3 regions of the Paenibacillus sp. LT-B23 genome follow, and region 3 is predicted to be linked to each of the others. Evidence: predicted binding sites of a transcription regulator. Region 3 holds the regulator's gene; each other region holds the start of a gene.

Region 1 (3,290 bases), on a different contig from region 3:
ACACACCAAGGAGGAATTTAACATGAAAGTAGCAGTTATCGGATGTACACACGCAGGTACGGCAGCCATCGTCAACACAGCCAAATGTTATCCAGATGCCGAAATTACCGTTTACGAGCGTAATGACAATATTTCGTTTTTATCTTGTGGTATTGCACTGTACGTAGGTGGTGTCGTCAAAGATCCGCACGGATTGTTTTATTCTTCCCCGAATGAACTGGCTGAGCTGGGTGTCGTGACCAAGATGCTTCATGAGGTAACGAATGTCGATACAGCAGGCAAAACGCTGCAAGCACGCAATCTCCAAACAGGAGAAGAATTTACGGACACCTTTGATAAATTAATTGTAACTACGGGCTCGTGGCCTATTATTCCGAAGCTGGAAGGTATTGAGCTTGATCATATCTTGCTCTGCAAAAACTATAATCATTCCAATGACATCATTGAGAAAGCCAAGCATGTACAGAACATTACGGTTGTCGGTGCCGGATATATCGGTGTTGAGCTGGTGGAAGCTTTTCAAATGAACGGCAAGAACGTAACGCTGATCGACAGCGCTGATCGTATTTTGAATAAATATTTGGACCCGGAATATACAGACCGGATTGAAAATTCCTTGAAGAAGCATGGCATTAAGCTGGTGCTGGGAGAAACAGTGAGCCGTTTTGAAGGAAGTAACGGTAAGGTGAATAAAGTGGTGACATCCAAAGGAGAATATGAAACAGAGCTTGTTATTCTCTGCATCGGCTTCCGTCCTCAAACGGATCTGCTTAAAGGTCAGGTAGACATGCTGCCCAACGGCGCGATCATTGTGGACAATTATATGCAAAGCAGTTGCCCGGACGTATTTGCCGCAGGCGATAGCTGTGCAATCCGTTACAACCCGACAGGCAAAACAGCTTATATTCCATTGGCAACCAATGCTGTTCGTATGGGTACGCTGGTGGCACGCAATTTGGTTCAGCCGACCATTGCCTATATGGGAACACAGGGAACTTCGGGTATTAAAATTTATGAAGATAATATTGCAGGAACAGGCTTGACGGAAGCGGCAGCAGCGGACGAAGGTATGGCTGTAGAGGCTGTCACCATTGAGGACAGCTACCGACCTGAATTTATGCCAACCTCCGAAAAAGTACTGCTGAAAGTTGTATATGAGCAGGAGACACGGAGAATTGTTGGGGCACAAATTATGTCGAAGGTGGATTTGACGCAATCCATTAACACGCTATCCGTAGCCATTCAAAATCATATGACCATTGATCAACTGGCCTTTGTCGATTTCTTCTTCCAGCCGCATTATAACAAGCCTTGGAATTTCCTGAATGCAGCCGGTTTGCAAGCCTTGCCGCCAATGTCTGAACGGAAGCCAGTTACCGTATAATTCATTTTGTCTGTGACATTGTTCATAAGTTTGTCAACAATCTGAGACGTATGGACGAATCCTTATAGTACAATATAGAGTAGCATAAGGATTAGGGGGTAAGTAGCTTATGGGTTTGTTTTATATCCTTTTTCTTGTAGTCGTGGCGCTGGGAGGCCTCGGTGGAGTTATTTGGTTCTTGAGAGCAGTTGAAAAGGAAGAATACAACTAAATGTAAAGCGCATAGTAGCGCAGTAGACGTAATAATACATGAAAACAGTCCTTTACCCAAGGGCTGTTTTTTTAATATTCAATAAAGTGATTTTTTTCACAAACAAAATCACTGATTTTAAATAAAATATGAGAGAGAACATTCGAGTGAAAAGATGTTAAAGGAGCGGAATATATGGCAAGTTATAAACCGGGGCAAATAGCCGAAAAGACGGTAGAAACAGGAGTGGCCAAAGCGAACAATCCATGGACTGTGGCGGTGGTATTGGGATTTTTGGCAGGTGCATTTATTGCGCTTGGTTTTTTGCTGGATATACGTGTTATCGCAAGCGCACCCAAAGAATGGGGAAGTATCGCTACCTTTATTGGAGCAGCCGTTTTCCCTGTAGGTCTGGTATTGGTATTGATCGGCGGCGGAGAATTGCTGACTGGTAATATGATGGCTGTGCCACTGGCGAGATGGGCAGGACGGATCAAGACTGGGGCGATGTTCCGTAATTTGGCGATTATTACGCTAAGTAATTTTGCGGGTGCGTTGTTTGTTGCCTTTTTCTTTGGTCATGTGCTGGGTCTAACCGAGACAGGACCTTATTTGGACAAAGTGGTGGATATGGCGGGACACAAGTTGCATGAAAGCTTTTTGCAATCGTTTATATCCGGTATTGGATGTAACTGGCTGGTAGCGCTGGCTGTATGGTTGGCGTATAGCACAGATTCGATCGGCGGCAAAATTATGGGGATCTGGTTCCCGACAATGGCCTTTGTAGCTATCGGATTCCAGCACGTTGTTGCCAACATGTTTCTGATTCCGGCGGCTATTTTCGCAGGTCATTTTTCATGGGCAGATTATATCATGAACTTCATTCCAGTTTGGCTGGGGAATTTGGTGGGAGGAAGCCTGTTTGTAGCCGGGGCTTACTGGTTGGCGTATTTGAAAAAGCCTCATACCGCTGTGCATCCTGTGAATGATTCATCTCAGGCACCCTCGTCTACTGCAACAACTCCGTTGAGTGACCATGCCTGATTAAGCTGGGCATAGAAAATGGGAACAAAGCAAATCCGCCATGGCAGGTCCGGGGGAACGAAACCTGTCATGGCGGATTTTTTTGGGAGTGGTCCATGATTTGGCATGGAGGATGAGTGTGCTCTCGTCCATAATGCCTTGATCTCTTTTACCCTTGGCATTCAATAATGAAACAGGTATGGATCAAAATATAATATAGAATATTAGAAATCCGTTTTGCTGTGAGCAGCAAGCGGATTTTTTTGATCTTTTGGACGGATTTGGGTTGGCAAAATCCTTCTCTTGCCATAGGACATAGCTGTATATATGATAAGAACAGTGTAATTTTTGGAAACGGTAACGGAAAGGAGCACCAACACCATGGATCATCGCAACAGCGCGCCTCCTGAGGCTGTGCTTCAGCAAGACTTGCAAAGGGGGCAGCGAACGACGGAACGTACGGACGGTGTTTTTCCGGCTGTATGTCCGCTGGATTGCCCGGATACGTGCGGGCTCCTGCTCCACAAGGAAGATGGAAAGATCGTCAAGGTGACCGGTAATCCAGATCATCCCATTACAAAAGGGGCCATTTGCAACAAAGTTCGCAATATGACGGAGCGAGTGTATGACCCCGAACGGCTGCTCTATCCGTTAAAGCGTGTAGGTTCCAAGGGGCAAGGGAAGTTCGAACGA
Region 2 (3,290 bases), on a different contig from region 3:
AAACGGTTCGCCAGCTTTACGTCCATCCGGTGTTGTACCTGTTTTCTTACCGTACACCACGTTGGAAGTAATGGTCAGTACAGATTGAGTAGGAACCGCATTCCGGTAAGCTTTGTGCTTGCGGATCATGCCCATGAAGGACTCTACCAGTTCTACTGCGATGTTATCTACACGATCATCGTTATTACCGTAGCAAGGGTATTCCCCTTCGATTTCAAAGTCAATGGCGATGCCTTTTTCGTTACGGATCGGTTTAACCTTCGCATGTTTAATGGCGCTCAGGGAATCGGCAGCAACGGACAGACCAGCAATACCACAAGCCATCGTACGGACAATATCACGGTCATGCAGTGCCATTTCAATCCGTTCGTAGCTGTACTTGTCATGCATGTAGTGAATAACGTTCAAAGTGTTCATGTACAATTTTGCCAACCATTCCATCATTGGCTTGAAGCGGCTCAGCACTTCCTCGTAATCCAACACTTCACCTGTAATTGCAGGATATTCAGGACCCACTTGAGCACCTGATTTTTCATCCACACCACCGTTGATGGCATACAACAAAGCTTTAGCCAAGTTGGCACGGGCACCAAAGAATTGCATTTGTTTACCGATTTTCATTGCCGATACACAACAAGCGATACCATAGTCATCGCCATAAATCGGACGCATCAGATCATCATTTTCATACTGAATGGAGCTAGTTTCAATAGAAACTTTGGCACAATATTTTTTGAAGCCCTCAGGCAATTTTTCTGACCACAGTACAGTCAGGTTTGGCTCCGGTGCAGGTCCCAAATTGTACAGGGTGTGCAAGAAACGGAAGCTGTTTTTAGTAACCCGAGTTTCTCCAGTAATGGACATACCGCCAATGGATTCAGTTACCCATGTTGGATCTCCGCTGAACAGTTCATTATAGTCAGGTGTGCGCAGGAATTTAACAATACGCAGTTTCATAACAAAATGATCGACTAATTCTTGTGCTTGCTCTTCTGTCATTGCGCCTTCTTCCATATCCCGTTGAGTATAAATATCAAGGAAGGAAGATACACGTCCTAAGGACATTGCTGCACCATTTTGTTCTTTGATTGCTGCAAGATAGCCAAAATACACCCATTGGAAAGCTTCTTTCGCGTTGTTAGCAGGCTTTGAGATGTCGAAACCATGCTCAGCAGCCATTTGTTTCAGCTCGTTCAAAGCGCGAATTTGCTCGGAAATTTCTTCACGCAGACGAATTACGTCTTCTTCCATTGAATCCACTTCAAGGCTTTTCAGTTGAGTCTTTTTGTCTTTTATCAGGAAGTCTGCACCGTACAGTGCTACACGACGGTAGTCACCGATAATGCGTCCACGACCATATGCATCCGGCAAACCAGTGATAATACCCGCTTTACGAGCTGCTCTCATATCATCGGTATAAGCGTCGAATACACCCTGATTATGCGTTTTACGAATATGAGTGAAGATATCAACAATGCTTTGCGGTACTTCAAAGCCATAGGCTTTGCAAGCGTCGATCATCATCCGGATTCCACCAAACGGCTGCAAGGAGCGTTTGAATGGAGCGTCTGTTTGTACACCAACGACTTGTTCTTTATCCCGGTCTAGATAACCCGGCTTATGTGAAATAATAGTAGATGGCGTATTTACGTCTACATCAAGCACGCCGCCGTTTGCCAACTCTTTTTTGGTAAGATCAGATACAATATCCCACAGAGCAGTTGTGTTGGCGGTAGGGCCAACCAGAAATTCTTCGTTGCCGACATAAGGTAAGATATTGGTTTCAATAAAATCGTTGACGTTGACTTCTTTAGTCCATTTGCCTTTTTTAAAACCTCTCCAGCCAGATTGTTGCTCTTGTAATTCTCTCTCAATCACCGACATGTAAATCCCTCCAAATTGTTTGGTCTTCCGGACTTGTGATTTTTTTCACATTAAATAGTGTCTCGAGCCCGGCCTTTTCACCGATGCCTTACGCTCAGTGTCGGGACCTTTCTTACACCCTTATTGTAGAATAATGATAGAGTGTAGTATGTGACAAAAATCACAATATAGGTGACATTTATCACTTTATTTTCCCTGGCGATTACGCCCGTACCTTTATCCTTGCCGTTCACCTCCCTTCCCAAACCAACAGGCCCTCTATATAGAGAGCCTGCATTGGTATTGAACGGGAAAATGCTTAGTTACAAGCCTCTTCGTACCTATATATTATTGGTCAAAACGTCCGTAGAAGGCATTGCGGTATACATCAGCCAATTCGGTAACCAGCGGCAGCTTCGGATTCGCAGTTGTACATTGATCCTCAAAAGCGCGGTCAGCCAGATAATCTACACGCGATTCAAAATCCTTCGCATCGAAGCCGATTTGCTGGAACGATTCCTCGATACCGAGTGTTTTGTTCAGCTTGCGGATCGCTTCAATCAGGCTATTAACCCCTTCTTCAGTCGTACGTGCAGGCAGTCCCAGTATGCGTGCAATTTCTGCATAACGCTCATCCGCAACAAAGTGCGAATATTTAGGGAACGAAGCGAATTTTGTCGGTTTTTTCGCATTATAGCGAATGACGTGTGGTAACAAAATGGCATTCGTACGGCCGTGGGCTGTGTGATATTGTCCGCCCCATTTGTGCGCAAGGCTATGGTTAATGCCCAGGAACGCATTGGCAAACGCCATCCCTGCCAGTGTGGAAGCATTATGCATTTTTTCACGAGCCAGCTTGTCGCCAGTCAGAGCCGATTGCTCCAGGTATTGGAATACCAGTTGAATAGCTTTAATCGCCAGACCATCTGTGTAGTCACTAGCCATTACAGACACGTAAGCCTCAATGGCATGTGTCAGAACGTCCATACCTGTATCCGCTACAGCCGTTTTAGGCAGCGAATATACAAACTCAGGGTCAATAATTGCCACATCAGGAGTCAGCTCATAGTCAGCCAGCGGATACTTCGTGTTGCCCTGATTTTTGTCTGTAATAACTGCGAACGATGTAACTTCCGAACCTGTACCCGAGGTTGTAGGAATGGCTACAAATTGCGCTTTTTGACCCAGACGTGGGTACTTGTAAATCCGTTTGCGGATATCCATAAATTTTTGTTTCAGATTGTTGAAATCAGTATCTGGGTATTCATAGAACATCCACATGCCTTTGGCAGCATCCATTGGCGAACCGCCGCCCAGTGCGATGATGCAATCCGGTTGGAAACGTCTCATCATTTCAGTACCACGTTCTACTGTAACTGTCGATGGATCTGGCTCTACTTCCGAGAACACTTCGATAGCTACCGGTG
Region 3 (3,290 bases):
GGCTGACGTTGACGGAAACCGGCGATGATGAAGAACTCAATCTGAGTAATCGTGGCGGAGATTTTTGGGAAACGGTGGCCAGTGATTCCGAGTCCTGTCTTGGTCGTTCATGTCCGTGGTTCCGCAAATGCTTTTATCATCGTGCGCGCCATGAGGCGGGAATAGCGGATGTGGTTATTACGAATCACTCCAAGCTGTTCACGGACGTAAAAGCAAGTCATCAGCTATTGCCGAGCTATGAGCATCTGGTGATTGATGAAGCCCATCACCTGGAGGAAGTTGCTGGAAAGCATCTGGGCATGCATATGAAATATTTCACACTCGTGCATACGCTGACCCGGTTGTTCAAGGACAGCAAGAACGGACAATTGCCTTCGCTGCGTCAGCAGTTGGCAAAGTCGGGGCATGAGAAGTCGACGGATTGGGCCACTACTATCGACCAGTTATATCCGCTCGTGCTGGAGGTTAAGGAGTCTTGGGATTTGCTGAGCGACAAGCTGTTTGGCATGCTGCCAGAGCGAAGTGATGCGACACCGGGCGAAACAGGGCAGTTTTCTTCCCGTCTCAAGCCATCGGCCAAGCCTGCCAAGTGGGATCAGGCGGCTGCGCTGGAAAATCAGCTTTATGTAACGATGAGCGAAATTTTGCGCAAGGGCGACAAGCTGATGCTCGATGTGAAGGAAGAACATGACGATTATGCGGCTGACAGCCTCATTACGGATATCACGGGGCTGCTCAAGGATTTGGCAGGCATTAGGGAAAGCTTGCGCTTTTTCATACGGCTGGATGATGAAACGACCGTATACTGGCTTGAAGCGAGCGGGCAATTCCGCAGCAAGTCGCTGCAATTTTATGCGGTGCCCGTCGATGTGAGCCGCCAGCTGAAAGAAATGTTTTTTGACAAAAAAAGAAGCATTATTCTGACATCTGCTACCTTATCGGTGGATAAGTCGTTTCAGTACATGACCGATCAGCTCGGCTTGCAGGAGGCCGCAGATCAAGGACGGCTGATGACTACGCAGCTCCCGTCACCCTTTAACTACAGGGATCAGGTGCTGCTAGTCATTCCAAGGGATTTCCCGAGCGTGAAGGGCAGTGTAGGAGATGAGCATTTTGTAGATATGCTCGTCAGCTCGCTAGGCGCGACTGCTCAAGCGACGCGGGGGAGAATGCTCGTTCTCTTTACTTCCTACCGCATGCTCCGGCAGGTGTATGAGCCGCTTAAAGAGGCGTTGTCTTCCAGCGACATCACTGTGCTGGGGCAGGGCGTGGACAGTGGAAGCCGCAGCAAGCTGACCCGACGTTTTCAGGAAGCCAAAGCTTCTGTGTTGCTGGGAACCAGCAGCTTCTGGGAAGGCGTCGATATTCCGGGCAAAGCGCTAACGTGTCTGGCCATCGTGCGCTTGCCGTTCCAACCGCCCAATCACCCGCTGCTGGAGGCTAAAAGTGAGCTACTCCAGCAGCAGAAGAAAAATCCTTTTATGAAGCTGTCTGTTCCACAGGCTGTCATTCGCTTCAAACAGGGATTTGGACGTTTGGTACGTACGGCGAGCGACCACGGGGTCGTTATCGTTTACGATACGCGTGTGATCGAATCCTATTACGGGAAGCATTTTTTGTACTCATTACCGGGACCAAAAATGGAGCATATGCCGACGGAGCAAATGGTGCCTCGCATCGCCGAATGGCTCCAATCCGCCCCGGAGACAGAGGCATAACGGACGGACATCTAAACATGTCCGTTACAATTAGGGGGAGCAAGTATGAAATCAGATAAAATTTCAGAGGCTGTCGTACGGAGGTTACCCGTATATTTACGTTATCTGAATGCACTGCACAAACGGGAGGTGACTACGGTCTCTTCCCAGGAGCTGGGACAAAGACTGGATCTGAATCCGGCTCAAATTCGTAAGGATCTCGCGTATTTTGGAGATTTTGGCCGTAAGGGTATCGGCTATGATGTTACTTATCTTATCGAGAAAATACGCCATATCCTGAAAATCGACCAGCAAATTAACGTGGTATTGGTCGGAGCAGGTAATCTGGGGCAAGCCCTTTCGAATTATAATGCTTATTTAAAAGACAATATGAAAATTGTAGCTGTATTTGATGCTGTTCCAGATAAAGTTGGAACCAGGATCAATACGCTGGTCGTACAGCCGATGGATGAACTGGAAGCGACCGTGAAAGAACAAAACATTCGGATCGGGATTATTACCGTACCGGATTTTGAAGCACAGCACGTCGCTGACAGGCTCATTGAGAGTGGGATTGGAGCAATTTTGAACTTTGCACCCACTACTCTCAAGACACCGGCAAACATTCGGGTACATGCCACAGATTTTACAACGGATTTGTTAAGCCTTGCTTATTATTTGGAGGACGGAAAGGAAGATACGCAACATGACAGCGAATAAATGGATGATTAAAAACGGCTCCTTTGCCGTGAACAGACCGGAAGCCGGGGTAATCCACGGCTATATGATCGTGGAGGATAGCCGAATCACCTACATTGGCGAGACTTTGCCAGCGGGTGAGGAAGAGACGGACGCGATTGACGGTAACGGGCTGCTGTTTTTACCTGGCCTGATGAATACACATGGTCATGCGGCGATGTCTCTGCTACGTGGGTATGGGGACGATCTGGCTCTCCAAGTATGGCTTCAGGAAAAAATGTGGCCGATGGAAGCCAAGTTTACGTCTACGGATGTGTACTGGGGTACGTCCTTGTCTGTGCTGGAAATGCTGAAAGGCGGTACAACGACTTTCCTGGACATGTACGATCATATGGACGAGGTGGCTCGTGTAGCTGAAGAGTCCGGCATCCGTGCCAGTCTGATGCGTGGAGCGATTGGACTATGTTCAGAGGAAGAGCAGCGGATCAAGCTGGCTGAGGCTGTGACTTTTGCGCGTAATTGGCATGGAAAAGCAGACGGTCGAATTACGACCATGATGTCTCCGCATGCGCCGTATACGTGCCCGCCTGCGTTTATCGAAAAATTCGTACAGGCAGCGCATGATCTGGACTTACCGTTGCATACGCATATGTCCGAAACGATTGCCGAAGTAGAGCAAAACGTACGCGACTACGGCTTGCGTCCGGTTGCACATCTGGATAAGCTCGGCTTTTTCTCCCGTCCATCGCTTGTTGCCCATGGCGTTCATTTGAATGACGAAGAAATAGCTTTGCTGGCTGAACGTGGTGTAGCGGTTTCGCATAATCCAGGCAGCAACTTGAAGCTCGCAAGTGGTGTAGCAAGAGTTCCTGACCTGCTGCGTGCAGGCGTTAC

Evidence for each region. Region 3 encodes Rex, which represses fermentation and respiration genes when NADH is low (regulators of the CRP and FNR family bind a similar motif). Its sites were predicted from a motif close to TTGTGAAATATTTCACAA; they were not measured.
Region 1: a site for Rex is predicted at 1,680-1,697, ahead of ACWXW9_RS02700 (formate/nitrite transporter family protein). Genes of this name have one in related genera too.
Region 2: a site for Rex is predicted at 1,918-1,935, ahead of pflB (formate C-acetyltransferase). Genes of this name have one in related genera too.

The regions. Positions count from the first base shown of each region.
Region 1 is NZ_JBSQBM010000002.1:11,468-14,757, reverse strand. Features, by position in the region: gene ACWXW9_RS02705 (FAD-dependent oxidoreductase) at 23-1,384, shown strand; gene ACWXW9_RS02700 (formate/nitrite transporter family protein) at 1,770-2,618, shown strand; gene ACWXW9_RS02695 (molybdopterin-containing oxidoreductase family protein) at 2,979-3,290, shown strand, end outside.
Region 2 is NZ_JBSQBM010000005.1:217,881-221,170, reverse strand. Features, by position in the region: gene pflB (formate C-acetyltransferase) at 1-1,884, opposite strand, end outside; gene adhE (bifunctional acetaldehyde-CoA/alcohol dehydrogenase) at 2,212-3,290, opposite strand, start outside.
Region 3 is NZ_JBSQBM010000001.1:116,349-119,638, forward strand. Features, by position in the region: gene dinG (ATP-dependent DNA helicase DinG) at 1-1,718, shown strand, start outside; gene ACWXW9_RS00620 (redox-sensing transcriptional repressor Rex) at 1,764-2,417, shown strand; gene ACWXW9_RS00625 (amidohydrolase) at 2,404-3,290, shown strand, end outside.